DNA from 3 places in the Paenibacillus sp. FSL K6-2393 genome. Region 3 is predicted to be linked to each of the others. Evidence: riboswitches for the same ligand, from Rfam matches in the RefSeq annotation. Region 3 holds a riboswitch; each other region holds the start of a gene.
What was found. A riboswitch is a leader RNA that binds a small molecule or an ion and turns the genes downstream of it on or off. The one in region 3 is predicted to bind thiamine pyrophosphate.
Positions count from the first base shown of each region.

Region 1: it holds a riboswitch for thiamine pyrophosphate, as region 3 does, so the genes downstream of both, thiC (phosphomethylpyrimidine synthase ThiC) here and tenA (thiaminase II) in region 3, are expected to answer to the same signal.
Region 2: it holds a riboswitch for thiamine pyrophosphate, as region 3 does, so the genes downstream of both, MHI14_RS26615 (ABC transporter ATP-binding protein) here and tenA (thiaminase II) in region 3, are expected to answer to the same signal.

Region 1 is NZ_JBBOCU010000002.1:719,889-724,178, forward strand. Features, by position in the region: gene MHI14_RS30425 (alpha/beta hydrolase) at 1-384, opposite strand, end outside; gene MHI14_RS30430 (IclR family transcriptional regulator) at 744-1,487, shown strand; TPP riboswitch at 1,638-1,751, shown strand; gene thiC (phosphomethylpyrimidine synthase ThiC) at 2,171-3,955, shown strand.
Region 2 is NZ_JBBOCU010000001.1:6,001,287-6,005,576, reverse strand. Features, by position in the region: gene MHI14_RS26625 (ABC transporter substrate-binding protein) at 1-764, opposite strand, end outside; gene MHI14_RS26620 (ABC transporter permease) at 928-1,758, opposite strand; gene MHI14_RS26615 (ABC transporter ATP-binding protein) at 1,748-2,512, opposite strand; TPP riboswitch at 2,670-2,772, opposite strand; gene MHI14_RS26610 (radical SAM/SPASM domain-containing protein) at 2,954-3,829, shown strand; gene MHI14_RS26605 (pectate lyase) at 4,179-4,290, shown strand, end outside.
Region 3 is NZ_JBBOCU010000001.1:3,379,822-3,384,111, forward strand. Features, by position in the region: gene MHI14_RS15025 (zinc-dependent alcohol dehydrogenase) at 1-1,062, shown strand, start outside; gene MHI14_RS15030 (hypothetical protein) at 1,094-1,294, shown strand; gene MHI14_RS15035 (spore coat protein) at 1,306-1,602, shown strand; gene tenA (thiaminase II) at 1,823-2,485, opposite strand; TPP riboswitch at 2,599-2,696, opposite strand; gene MHI14_RS15045 (endo-1,4-beta-xylanase) at 2,903-4,290, opposite strand, start outside.

The DNA of each region.
Region 1 (4,290 bases), on a different contig from region 3:
CAGGTCATACATAGGTACCCATGTTTCTTCACGATTGGCACCATAGCCGTGACTGAAAATAATCGTTTTGCTTGCAGCATTATCAGCAGGTATATACCATCCCTGCATCGTGCGGCTGCCATCTGCTGCCGGGAACGTGATGTCTTCATACTTCATGTTCTTGGCTTGCATCGGATTGGAGAAGACAGGCGCTACCGTTGGATTGGATAATACCCATGCGATATAACCATGCAGTGCGATAAAACAAAACAGTAGAAAAAATACAACGGAGAGCAGCAACGCTACGATAATATGTTTGAACCGAATCAGCCTCGGTGATAGGGAAGAGGGCAGATCGGACACTTTTGTTTGCAGCGGGGCTTCGCTCTGGGATGTTGGATACATGAATGCCCCTCCTTTGAAGTTCAGTTGAAGATAACAACGACATGAAAAGAGAATTGCGTCGATTTCAGAGCCTGCTTCAGAGCGATGTCTTAATGTAATATATCTTTATCGTATGTTCCAGTATAGTCAAAGTCAATTGATTGAGGGCATTTGTTACGCAATTGTTATATAGTTCTTAAGATATATGGGTAACATTACCTTAGTGTGTAAATTACAGGGGATTAAGTCTTATAAAAAGGAAAAATTTACAGGTTGGCCTATTTCGATTTTGGCTCTTTTTGGTTTACAGATGAGACCGTTTCTCATATAATTTATGTAACCAAGTTTCATGTGATGAAACATGAGGAGGGCATTATGCCATGGAAGATCGCAAGTTAACCGTCCGGGCTGTGGAACGGGCGCTGGATATATTATTATGTTTTACCACACGCAGTGATCTGGGACTCACCGAAATTGCCAGCCAGATCGGCTTGCACAAAAGTACAGTGCACCGTTTGATGGCTACGCTGGAGGATCGAGGGTTCGTGATCCGTGATGCAGCAACAGAGAAGTACCGACTTGGCATCCGAATCTGGGAGCTGTCAGCTCATATGTCCCGCAGTGACGATCCTGCTATTCTGCTGTTGCCTGCGATGGAGCGACTGAGAGATCGATTGGGGGAGACCGTGAGTCTGTACCTGCGTGATGGGAGTGAACGGATACGGATTCAGGCTGTGCAAAGTGATCAGGCGATTCGCCGAGTCGCCCCCGTTGGTGTTAGACTCCCGCTGTCTGTGGGCGCTTCCAGCAAAGTTTTGATGGCGTTTGCCACGGACGAGGATCGTGAAGAACTGATGAACGGCCCGGAATGGCCGGTGTTTATTGATCCGGCGGTGTATTTGGCGCAAATGGGAGATATCCGGGATAACGGATATGCGACGAGTTATGAGGAACGTGAGCCGGGAGCTGCCGCGGTATCTGTACCGATTATGGATCGCAGAGGCAATATTGCAGCTGCGCTCTCGGTCTCAGGGCCTGTCAGTCGACTCTCGCAGGAGACATTGCATGAATACGCACCTGTATTGAAGGATGCTGCTACGCAGATGGGGCTCATGTTATCCTGATGTTTATGTAAGTTTTTTTCTCCAATGGAGTTTGATCATTTGGAATATAAAGGTTGTTTTTATGTTCCGGTTGCGCTACTCTGTAATGGACGGCCCTACGGGGCCAGCTTCATTGAATATGAACGGCGGCTTATGTAAGCCGCAACTTACTAACGTTACTGGGGGAGTCCGAATTGTCCGGACTGAGACGGAATCGCATGAGATTCCGGACCCTTTGCACCTGATCTGGATCATACCAGCGTAGGGAAGTAATCGGCGATATGACCTCAACCACCTCATGATGTGACCCTTGTAGTCTCCGTTAAGGAGCTGATTGAAGGTGCATTATTGGTGATGGACATAAAAGTCGGTTCCTTCGGGGACCGGCTTTTTATATACAGTGAACGGGCGATATAGCGCGTACTCCATTGACTTCTTTTTTCAATAACCTGCGAAAGTGGGCTTGTATGATGAGAGAGAAGTCACCATAGATTCATGATCTGTGGCAGCCCCCGTCTGTTGTTAACTGTACATGAAAAGTGTCTCCCCTGGTCTGGCGTAGGATCGCTCTTTCTTCTCTGCATTGCGCATGATTTGGGACAGGTACGTAAGTAAGCTAATGACGATACCAACCAAACAAGCGATGAACACTGAGGAGGAGACAAGCGAACATGAGTACAGGAAATCAAACGGGACAACAAGCGATGGAGCAGGAACATAACGGTCAGCAGGTGGAAAAAGAAACAGGAGTGGCCGGACGGATTCAGCCCTTTCCGGGCAGCCGCAAAGTCTACATTCAGGGCTCACGGCCGGACATTGCTGTACCTGAGCGTGAGATAGCCCTTCATGACACGAATACTCCCCAAGGGGTGGAGCATAACGAACCGCTACGTGTCTACGATACGAGCGGGCCGATGACCGATCCCGGATTTCATGCCGATATCCGTGCAGGTCTGCCAGCCTTGCGTACCCGTTGGATCACAGAGCGTGGTGATGTCGAAGCTTATCAGGGCCGTACGGTTAAACCGGAGGATAACGGACTAAAGCCCGGAGGGAAGAGAGCCGGCGCCGAAGAGTACCCTGGATTGCGTAGCAAACCGCTGCGAGCACAGACAGGACGCTGTGTGACTCAGATGCATTATGCGAGGCAGGGAGTCATTACGGCAGAGATGGAGTTTGCCGCCATTCGTGAGGGCGTAGAACCGGAATTTGTAAGGCAGGAGCTGGCGAGTGGACGTGCGATTCTGCCATCCAACATCAATCACCCGGAGAGTGAACCGATGTTGATCGGTCGTCATTTTCACGTGAAGATCAATGCCAACATAGGTAACTCTGCCGTATCTTCCTCCATCGAGGAAGAGGTGGAGAAGATGACCTGGGCGGTACGTTGGGGATCGGATACGGTGATGGATCTGTCCACAGGCAAAAACATTCATACCACCCGGGAGTGGATTATCCGCAATTCACCTGTGCCGATTGGTACGGTGCCGCTGTATCAGGCGCTGGAGAAGGTGAATGGCGAAGCGGAAGCGCTGACCTGGGAGTTGTACCGTGATACGCTCATTGAGCAGGCAGAGCAGGGAGTGGACTACTTTACGATCCACGCAGGTGTACTGCTGCGTTATATCCCCATGACCGCCAAGCGGATGACAGGCATTGTGTCTCGCGGTGGGTCCATTATGGCAGCATGGTGCCTTGCGCATCATCAGGAGAATTTTTTGTACACCCATTTTGAAGAAATCTGCGAGATTATGAAAAGGTATGATGTGGCGTTTTCGTTGGGAGATGGACTTCGTCCAGGCAGTATCTACGATGCCAATGACGAAGCTCAGATGGCGGAACTGGCTACGCTCGGGGAACTGACGCAGATCGCATGGAAGCATGATGTGCAGGTGATGATCGAAGGGCCGGGTCACGTGCCGATGCATAAGATCAAAGAGAATGTGGACTTGCAGATGGAGATATGTAAAGAGGCACCGTTCTATACGCTGGGGCCGCTGACGACCGACATTGCTCCGGGATACGACCACATCACATCCGCCATTGGTGCGGCCATGATTGGCTGGTTCGGCACGTCCATGCTCTGTTATGTTACACCAAAAGAACATTTGGGCCTGCCCAACAAGGATGATGTGCGGGAAGGGGTCATCGCCTACAAGATTGCAGCCCACGCCGCCGATCTGGCAAAAGGCCATCCACGTGCTCAACGCCGGGATGATGCATTGTCCAAGGCACGCTTCGAGTTCCGCTGGCGTGACCAGTTTAACCTGTCACTGGACCCTGAACGTGCGCTGTCCTACCATGATGAGACGCTGCCAGCAGAAGGAGCCAAAGAAGCTCATTTCTGCTCCATGTGCGGACCGAAGTTCTGTAGCATGCGCATCACGCAGGACATTCGTGCCTTTGCCGCGGATAAAGGATTGTCCGAGAATGAGGCTGTAGCAGCGGGCATGCAGGAAAAGGCCGAGGAATATCGGACACGGTCCTAAGCGCCGGTACAGCGCAAGCTGGGCAGTCTGAAATAGAGATAAAGCCGTTTCTCTCTGTCATTGCAGAGAAGAACGGCTTTTTTTAGTGTTATGTCATGTATGTATTCTTAACCGTACTCAGCCTTTATCAGAATTAGCTTTGTGACTATGTGTGGTCCATATTTTATACAGAATTCCTGCGATAACGAATAAAAGAGCGTCACTGAGTTTTGGTGCTCCTCCGTATAGAAATGCGGAGCAGGAAAAACCTACTATAAACAGTAAAACAATATAGAGTAAACGCATATTAGTTCACCTCGTTAATTTTTGGTGCTACTAAGTAAGTGAGTTCATAG
Region 2 (4,290 bases), 2.6 Mb from region 3:
ATGCCAGCTTCACTCGCGGTCAGAACCAATTCATAATAATCAGGCACACCATAATCGACGGGGTTAATGGATTTCATGGCATGTCCTTCTTTCTCCAGAATCAGTTGCTCATGGTTAATAAAACCACCCATAATTGCATCCGCCTGTCCGGAAGCCAGCGAAGGAATCAGATCGAACCCAACGTCGACCAAATTCATGTTGTCGGGGTTGCCGCCATCCTTGCTAATCATCGTACGAACCATCGCTTCATACAGCGGAATCGAAGAATAACCGACAGTTTTCCCTTCAAGACCTTTGGGTGAGCTCACGTTGCCATTTGCTTCGGTCAACAGATGCACAAGTGGGTGGCGAACAACAGCAGCAATGGAACGTACAGGAATGTTCTCACCACGAGCGAGCAAAATTTGGGGCTGGTAGCTTAGAGCCAAATCAATTTTTCCAGCAGCAACAAGTTTGAGTGAATCATTGGTATCCGCAGGCATCTGAATTTCGACATCGAGACCTTGATCTGCAAAGTATCCTTTTTCCTGAGCAACGTAGATGAAGGAGTGTACTGCATTCGGGTACCAGTCGAGCATGATGGACAGTTTATCTTTGGCGTCTGATGTTGGCTCGGTTGCAGACATGTCTGTCTGTTGTGCATTGGTTGCAGAGTCTGTTGTTGGCGTGTTTTTGCTAGTATTCGTGGTGCTGCATCCGCTAACGATCAGCAAAAGGCTAATGAGCATGATGGGAAGCAGGGAGTATATACCTTTGTTATTCATAAATGAAGTTCCTCATTTCATCGTTTTGGTTTGTAGAAAATGGACAGCAGCATGTTAACGGACAATGTGACAATGAACTGATTGAAGATGCTGCTGAAATTGTGCATAAGGTATGTTTTGAAGATTGTAACTCCTGTATTTACCTCTAATTTCTGTCTAAGTATTATCCAACTTTTCTTTTGCCTCCATGACGATGACGCCGTATGCTAAACCGTTTCTCCAGCCAGGCAATCAGTACAAACAAAACGATCCCAAGTAAGGATAACAGCACAATAGCAGCAAACATCGCATCCGTGTTCATGTTGCTGGACATGCGGCGGCTGAAGTATCCGAGACCTTTGCTGCCACCGAGCCATTCGCCAATCGTTGCCCCAACCACGCAGTACACCACAGACATCTTTAACCCCGAGAAAAAAGAGGGAAGTGCCAGCGGAACCTGGAGTTTGCAAAAAATATCCCACTTGCTGGCGCCCATGGTGAGCAGCAGTTCACGCTGCTCTGGATCGCCTTGGCGGAGTCCATCGTAGGTACTGACCACAATGGGGAAGAATGCGATTAAGAATACCACCGCGACTTTGCTCCACAACGTGTAACCAAACCACAGGATAAATACGGGGGACAGGGCAATCAGCGGTATGGTCTGACTGATCACGATGAAGGGATACAAGGCCTTTTCAATCGATCGGTTCATATGCATGCCTGTCGCTAGCGTAATTCCGGTCACTATGGATAATCCAAAACCTACGGCAACCTCCATAAAGGTTGCAGGCAGATGGATGGTCAACAGCAGATGACGATGCTCGACCAGTGAGCCTATGATGGCCGTGGGTGCTGGAATGATGAAGGAGGGCACCCATTCCATACGCACAATCACTTCCCAGATCGCCAGTGATAAGAACATGAGCATAATAAACAAACCATATTGGGAAAACGACCTCGAGAGCCACTTTGAACACCACGTCCAAACGCTAACCTCAGCTCTATCAATTTGCATGCAATTGTTCCTCCAGTTGTTGCCTCATCTGCACGAGAGCCAGTTCGTAGATCATGTCCGAATGCCTTGGGCGTGGTAAGGGAACCGTCATCTCCCGCAACTGCTGGCCTTGCCCCCCTGGAGTTAACAGAATGATACGGTCACTTAACAGCAGGGCTTCTTCGATGTCATGTGTAATGAACAGCACGGTTTGGCCAAAGCCCTCCCACAGCTCCAATAACCAGCGATGCATTTGTCGTTTGGTTAAGGCGTCGAGTGCACCGAAGGGTTCATCCAGCAACATGAGCTGCCCGCCTGTAAGCAAGGTACGCAGCAATGCCACCCGCTGCCGCATGCCGCCGGATAACTCATCTGGATAGGCCTGCTCATAACCGGACAAGCCGAACCTTGCCAATCCTGCGATGATATCGGCTCGTAGTTTGTCCTTGTCCTGTCGGCCTGGTGCCAGCTCGGCAGGCAGCATGCAGTTCTCCATGACGGTACGCCAGGATAACAGCAGGTCTTTCTGCGGCATATAGGCGACTCGTCCGAGCCGTTGTCCTTGCGGTACATCAGCAATATCGATGGTGCCGACGGTAGGCTCATGCAAGCCTGCGAGCAGCTTGAAAAGCGTGCTTTTACCTGATCCGCTGGAGCCAATGAGCGAGACAAATTCTCCTTGTTGGACCTGAAGCGACACATTGGCGAGCACGGGTGAATCCTTTTTTTCAGGAAAAGCGAAGCTAACGTTCTCAATGGTTACATGGTTTCTCATCTGATCCTCACCCCCTTGATGTCAGACTGCTGGAATAACAACGGCATCCTGTACTCTGCAAAAGAACAAAAAAGACCCACCCATTTCCGGAGAAATGAGTGGGTCTGTAAGTTAAATCCGCAATTTATCTTCACATACATGAAAAAATTCCGCTTACTAAAAGGCCGCTCCACTTCCCTCCGCTGGTATGATCCAGATCAGGTTCAAAGGGTCCGAATAGTCATATTCGTCTCAGCCGCAAGGCTCCCCTAGTGCAAAAGTTCAAGATATGCAGTTGTGTGTTCAGCATATATCACTTGAACATGAACTGTAAAGAGGCAGCATGATAACTGAACAATTTACCTCGGCTCATGAACCCGATATAATAGGGATGGCCCGTATTGGCCGGATCACAAAATGCAGGTGGGATGTTCTCCCTCCTAGGCAGAATGGGGACCCGAGTTGAAAACGTTCAAAAAAGTATATATTGAGATCACGAGTATCTGCAATCTGGCTTGCAGCTTCTGTCCGCAGACGCAGCGTGCCAAAGGATTCATTGACCCTGAAGTCTTCAACAATATACTGGAACAAGTTAAACCACACACCAATCATATTTATCTACATGTCAAAGGCGAACCCTTGTTGCATCCCAAAATAGATCTGTTGCTTGATTCCGCACATGAGAAGGGACTCAAGGTGAACATTACAACGAATGGTACACTGCTGCCCAAGACTCAGCATAAATTGCTTGGCAAACCGGCGCTGCGGCAGATGAATTTCTCCCTGCACAGCTTCGATGGGCATGAAGGTTCAACCGACCGTGACGGATATCTGCGTCATATTTTGTCCTTTGTACATGAGGCCGTTAAGCACAATGTCATCATCTCTTTCCGACTGTGGAATCTGACGCAGGATAACTTCACGAATGCTCAGATGAATCGAAATCGGGAGACCCTTGAAGTGCTGGAACGTGAGTTCAATCTGGACTTCCGCATTGAGGAAAAAGTGGTTCCAGGCAGCGGGGTCAAAATTGCCCCAAATGTATACCTGAATCAGGACCACGAGTTCCAGTGGCCAAGTCTGGATGCACCTGAAGATGATGGCAAAGGCTTCTGCCATGCATTGCGTGGTCAGGCAGCTGTGCTTGTGGATGGAACGGTGGTTCCATGCTGTCTCGATGGCGAGGGTGTAATTAACCTGGGTAACGTGCACGAGAAGTCATTCTCGGAGATTATTGAGGGTGAGCGAGCGAACAATCTGGTATATGGCTTCTCCAGGCGGGAAGCTGTGGAAGAGTTGTGTCGAAAGTGCGGTTATCGTCAGAGATTCGGAGCCTGATATCTTATATCAGCAAGCCAGAAGACATTCAAGATCACACATTTGGAGATAAATGTAGTGGTCTTTCTTTGTTATCGGGGATTAAAGTTAGGGATACAAACGTTACAAATGAGCATACCTGAGGTTGATATCAGCATATTGCTTGAGGGACCTGGTATGCAAAAAATGCCGATATGACAGGGATTGTGCGATGTCATGATATATCTGATCTAATGATTATTCTAGTTACCTTCCTTATTTGGTAGGATTAGGTTGTGATTTGGGCAGAGGTGCACCTCTGGCGAACTTCCAGTACAAGCCCAGACTTGTACACTACCAAAAAACGAGAGAATAAGGGAGGAATTAAGTTATGAAAAAAATATTGACGTTGTTGCTGTCCGCTGGTTTGGTTGCTTCTATATTTGGTGCCGTTCCGGCTGCGGCTGCACCTACCGTTGTAAATTCAACCATTGTGGTTCCAA
Region 3 (4,290 bases):
GACGATATGATCGTAAAGATCACCAGTACCGCCATTTGCGGTTCTGACCTTCATCTTATTCACGGGATGATCCCTAACCTTCAGGAGAACTATGTCATCGGGCATGAGCCGATGGGGATCGTAGAAGAAGTAGGTCCTGGCGTGACCAAGGTAAAAAAAGGTGACCGTGTGATCATTCCGTTTAACATCGCATGCGGAGAATGCTTTTTTTGCAAAAATCAGCTGGAAAGCCAATGTGACAATTCAAACGAACACGGGGATATGGGCGCATATTTCGGCTACTCCGGAACGACCGGCGGATATCCCGGCGGGCAAGCCGAATATTTACGGGTCCCGTTTGCCAATTTTACCCACTTTAAGATCCCTGAAAACTGCGAACAACCGGACGAAAAGCTAAGCTTGATCGCCGATGCCATGACGACGGCATTCTGGAGCGTAGATAACGCCGGCGTTAAGAATGGTGATACAGTCATCGTGCTCGGCTGCGGTCCGGTCGGACTCCTGGCCCAGAAGTTCTGCTGGCTGAAAGGTGCTAAGCGGGTCATAGCCGTCGACTATGTCGATTACCGCTTAAAGCATGCAAAGCGAACAAACAATGTGGAAATCGTAAACTTCGAACAGGATAAGAATATTGGGAACACTCTCAAGGAAATGACCAAAGGCGGCGCCGATGTCGTGATTGATGCGGTAGGAATGGACGGTAAGATGAGCGATCTTGAATTTCTAGCCAGCGGTATGAAACTGCAAGGCGGCACCATGAGCGCATTTATCATTGCATCTCAGGCTGTCCGCAAAGGTGGCACCATTCAAGTCACTGGTGTATACGGCGGACGTTATAACGGATTCCCGCTCGGTGACATCATGCAGCGAAACGTGAATATCCGTTCCGGACAAGCTCCGGTCATTCACTACATGCCATACATGTACGAGTTGGTTACGTCTGGCAAAGTGGACCCTGGGGACATTGTTACGCACGTCATTCCGCTCAGCGAGGCCAAGCGGGGCTATGAAGTGTTCGATACAAAAACGGACGATTGCATTAAAGTCATCTTAAAGCCTTAAATATGAATTGATACATGGGAGGACAATCTGAATGGATTCCACATACGCTTTGCATGAGATGCTCGAGGTGCATGAAATAGCTGCGTTCAAGACGGTTTGCATGACAAAATCCAAGACCATGCAAGCTCTGGTAACCGACCCGGAGCTCAAGCAAATTTTGCAACAAGATGCGACATTATCACAACAGCAGCTTCAGGAGCTCGGTGGAGTGCTGTCTAAAGCGACTGTATAGGAGATAAAAAAATGAACCCAATATTAGAACACATGACTGGTCTTAATACGCTGACCGATGACGTGATCGCAATGGATTTTTTGATGAACGCCAAGAGCGGCGTCAGAAACTACGCCATGGCTGTAACCGAATGTGCCACCCCCGAAATCAAACAAATTTTGATGAAACAGCTCGATGAAGCCATAGACTCTCATGAAAAGATATCAAATTACATGGTGCAGCATGGCTTATACCACCCTTACCATATTGCAGAGCAAATTCAGCTCGATCTGAAAAACATTCAGACTGCTATGAACATTCCGTCCTGACACCCTTTTTGATTTTAGCCAGAGACTTCAGAGTACAAAATGTTCCTGAGTTAAGAATTTCAACAATGAAAAAGGCGGATACACTCCGCCCTTTTTTTGGCATCGGCACGAAACACGCTTATACAAGCTTTCCTTTACGTAAATCTACTTATTTTCCATTCTGAGACTGATTACCCTTTGCAACTCCACGACCGCGACCTTTAATTAACTACCAGTGAGCTCAAGCCTCCAGCCTCCATGACATCTCCCAAAAATCAAGTTCAAAGCGACTGCACATCACGAAAATATCTTCCATCCGTTGGTACGTTACCTCGCTACAGCCTTCTAATAGCTTATCCGTTAACGCGACAAGGGATTGGTTGTTGCTGTTGTATTCAGAGGAAGCATATCCTGTGATCCATTCTCCATAAAAGGGATGATCAGCTGCACCTGGCTTTTGGGAAAGAACTTGACCAATCTCTGCATAGCTCCATGAGCAGGCCAGAATGGATACAAGTACTTCTGCTATGCCGCCCGCATGGGAAACAGAGAGCATATAGTTAGTATACGCTGCATTCTTCAGTGCAGGTTTTACCTGAAAAACATGATCCTCTGTAATTCCTAATCGCTCCATATAAGAACGATGAATTTTCATTTCACCATTCAGGATGTTATCTACGTTTTTACTAAAAAACTGCATCAATTTGGGGTCGTGCGACTTGACAATACCTAGTGCAAATACACGGGCATAATCGTACAGGTACAAGTAGTCTTGCAGCAAATAATAACGAAATTGTTCAACCTGTAAAGAACCATCTCCGATCCCTTTAACAAAAGGATGCTCAAGACATTCCTTCCACACAGGCTGTGCTGCCTGATATAGTCTCTCTGAAATAGTCAACATGTGTTCCTCCAATTCATAATGTACGTATTTAAAAACAAAAAAACGAAACATCCGTAGGATGTTTCGCAGACAAATACACTAAAACAAGGGGGGTCGCATGAGCTACCCAAGTACAGTGTTTCATCGTTGCATCCCTACGTTGGCATTATCCAAATCAGGTAAGGTCGGTTTAACACCCTCTCAGCCGGTTAAGGCTCCCTTGCAAACGGTTGTATGTAGTTGATTACTTTCTTATCCGCATAAAAGAAAAAATAACATCCATTTAGTATATCAAGGGCTGTTAAATATAGTCAAGGCAGTTTGTATCCCACCTCATCAGCTTGAGAGACGTATTTAAACGACGGAAACCATCACAACAATGGTTGAGTTTTAGCTACTGTTATGATGGTTTCTATTCTTTGAACTACTGCCAATGATTTAATGCCCGAGTTTGTTCTTTCCGACAAAAGTGAGTATTCCGTACTGGGAAGTGTTTCTCCAGCTCTCATTGGTCGTATCATTCCACTTAGCTACGTTCTGTTTACCTCCGCCCTGATTGTCGTTAATTTGAAGATCGAAACCGAGAACATTTCCTGCTTTGGGCGTCAGTGAATGTAACTGGATTCGGGCTTCTACGAGATATCCTTTATTTGTTTTCTTCACAGCACTTACAAGGCGTCCGGGTGAGGCACCCCCTGCAAAGGTTCCTACATTGTCTGCACTGATTCTGAACTGGGCATCATCATATTGAAAATACGGTGTGCGCTGGTGATTCTCATCCAGGAAAATCTCAATCGAATCCTGATCCCATGGGTTGATGCTATCTGTGATGATGTTTGGATCAGTGACGTCAATCAGCAGATATAGATACTCCCCTGACCACATTGCGCGAGCCACTGCCTCTGCACCTTCGGTCTCATTCAACCTTTTTACTTCAAATGGTACAGCCTTATTCCATAGGGCGTCTTTCTTCCCATCAATCTGAACAATCCCTTGCACAGCTTGTGCAGATTTGGGCATAGGGGCAAGCTGAATCACGCCGTATTTGCTTGTATCTTGTTCCTGAGATTGTGTTCGATCATTCCAGTATAGTGGATTATGAGGCTCTGTCCCACTTGCACCGCCATCAGTCACACGGATATCCAAGCCAACTTCATATTCTGAACCGGCTTGGATACCATCCCATGGAATGGACAATTCAACCTGATATCCAGCTTTTGTCTCGCGTACACGATATGAACGCCGCTCCGCGCCCTCAGCTTTGCCCGACCGCTTAATAATTACGTGTCGGTCATCTGCTTCATATGAGGTGGTCTTGCCATTATTGAGGTCAACAAAGAGTTCTACTCTGTCATTCACATCTGACTTCGCATCCTGAACATCCACGAGGATATACAGGTTACTTTGATCCCATAAGGTTCTGAAACTGGCTGATCCCGAAGAGTCACCCTTCAGTGGAGTAGACACCGCTTTGTTCCAGAGCGGATCTTGTGACTGTTTTTTGATATCCGGTTTACCCGAAAGTGAGACGGCTCTCTGTGTCAACACAGGCAAGCTGGATTCATCCACGAGTCCCCAGTATGCTTTTTTGGCCTTCAGGGCTGAATCAAACAGCATCGCCTGGTTGTTGTAAGACTTCTCATCTTGGAGTCCCCATAAGGTAACTGAAGAAATGTGATCTTTGTGTTTTTGGTACAAATCCAACAGTTCCTTATATCGATACGCCTGTTTTACCGCAACTTCATCCGACATCTCTTCACCATATGGAATTCCGCTATCCACATCCAGTTCCGTGATCTGAATATCCAATCCAAGTTCGACGAACA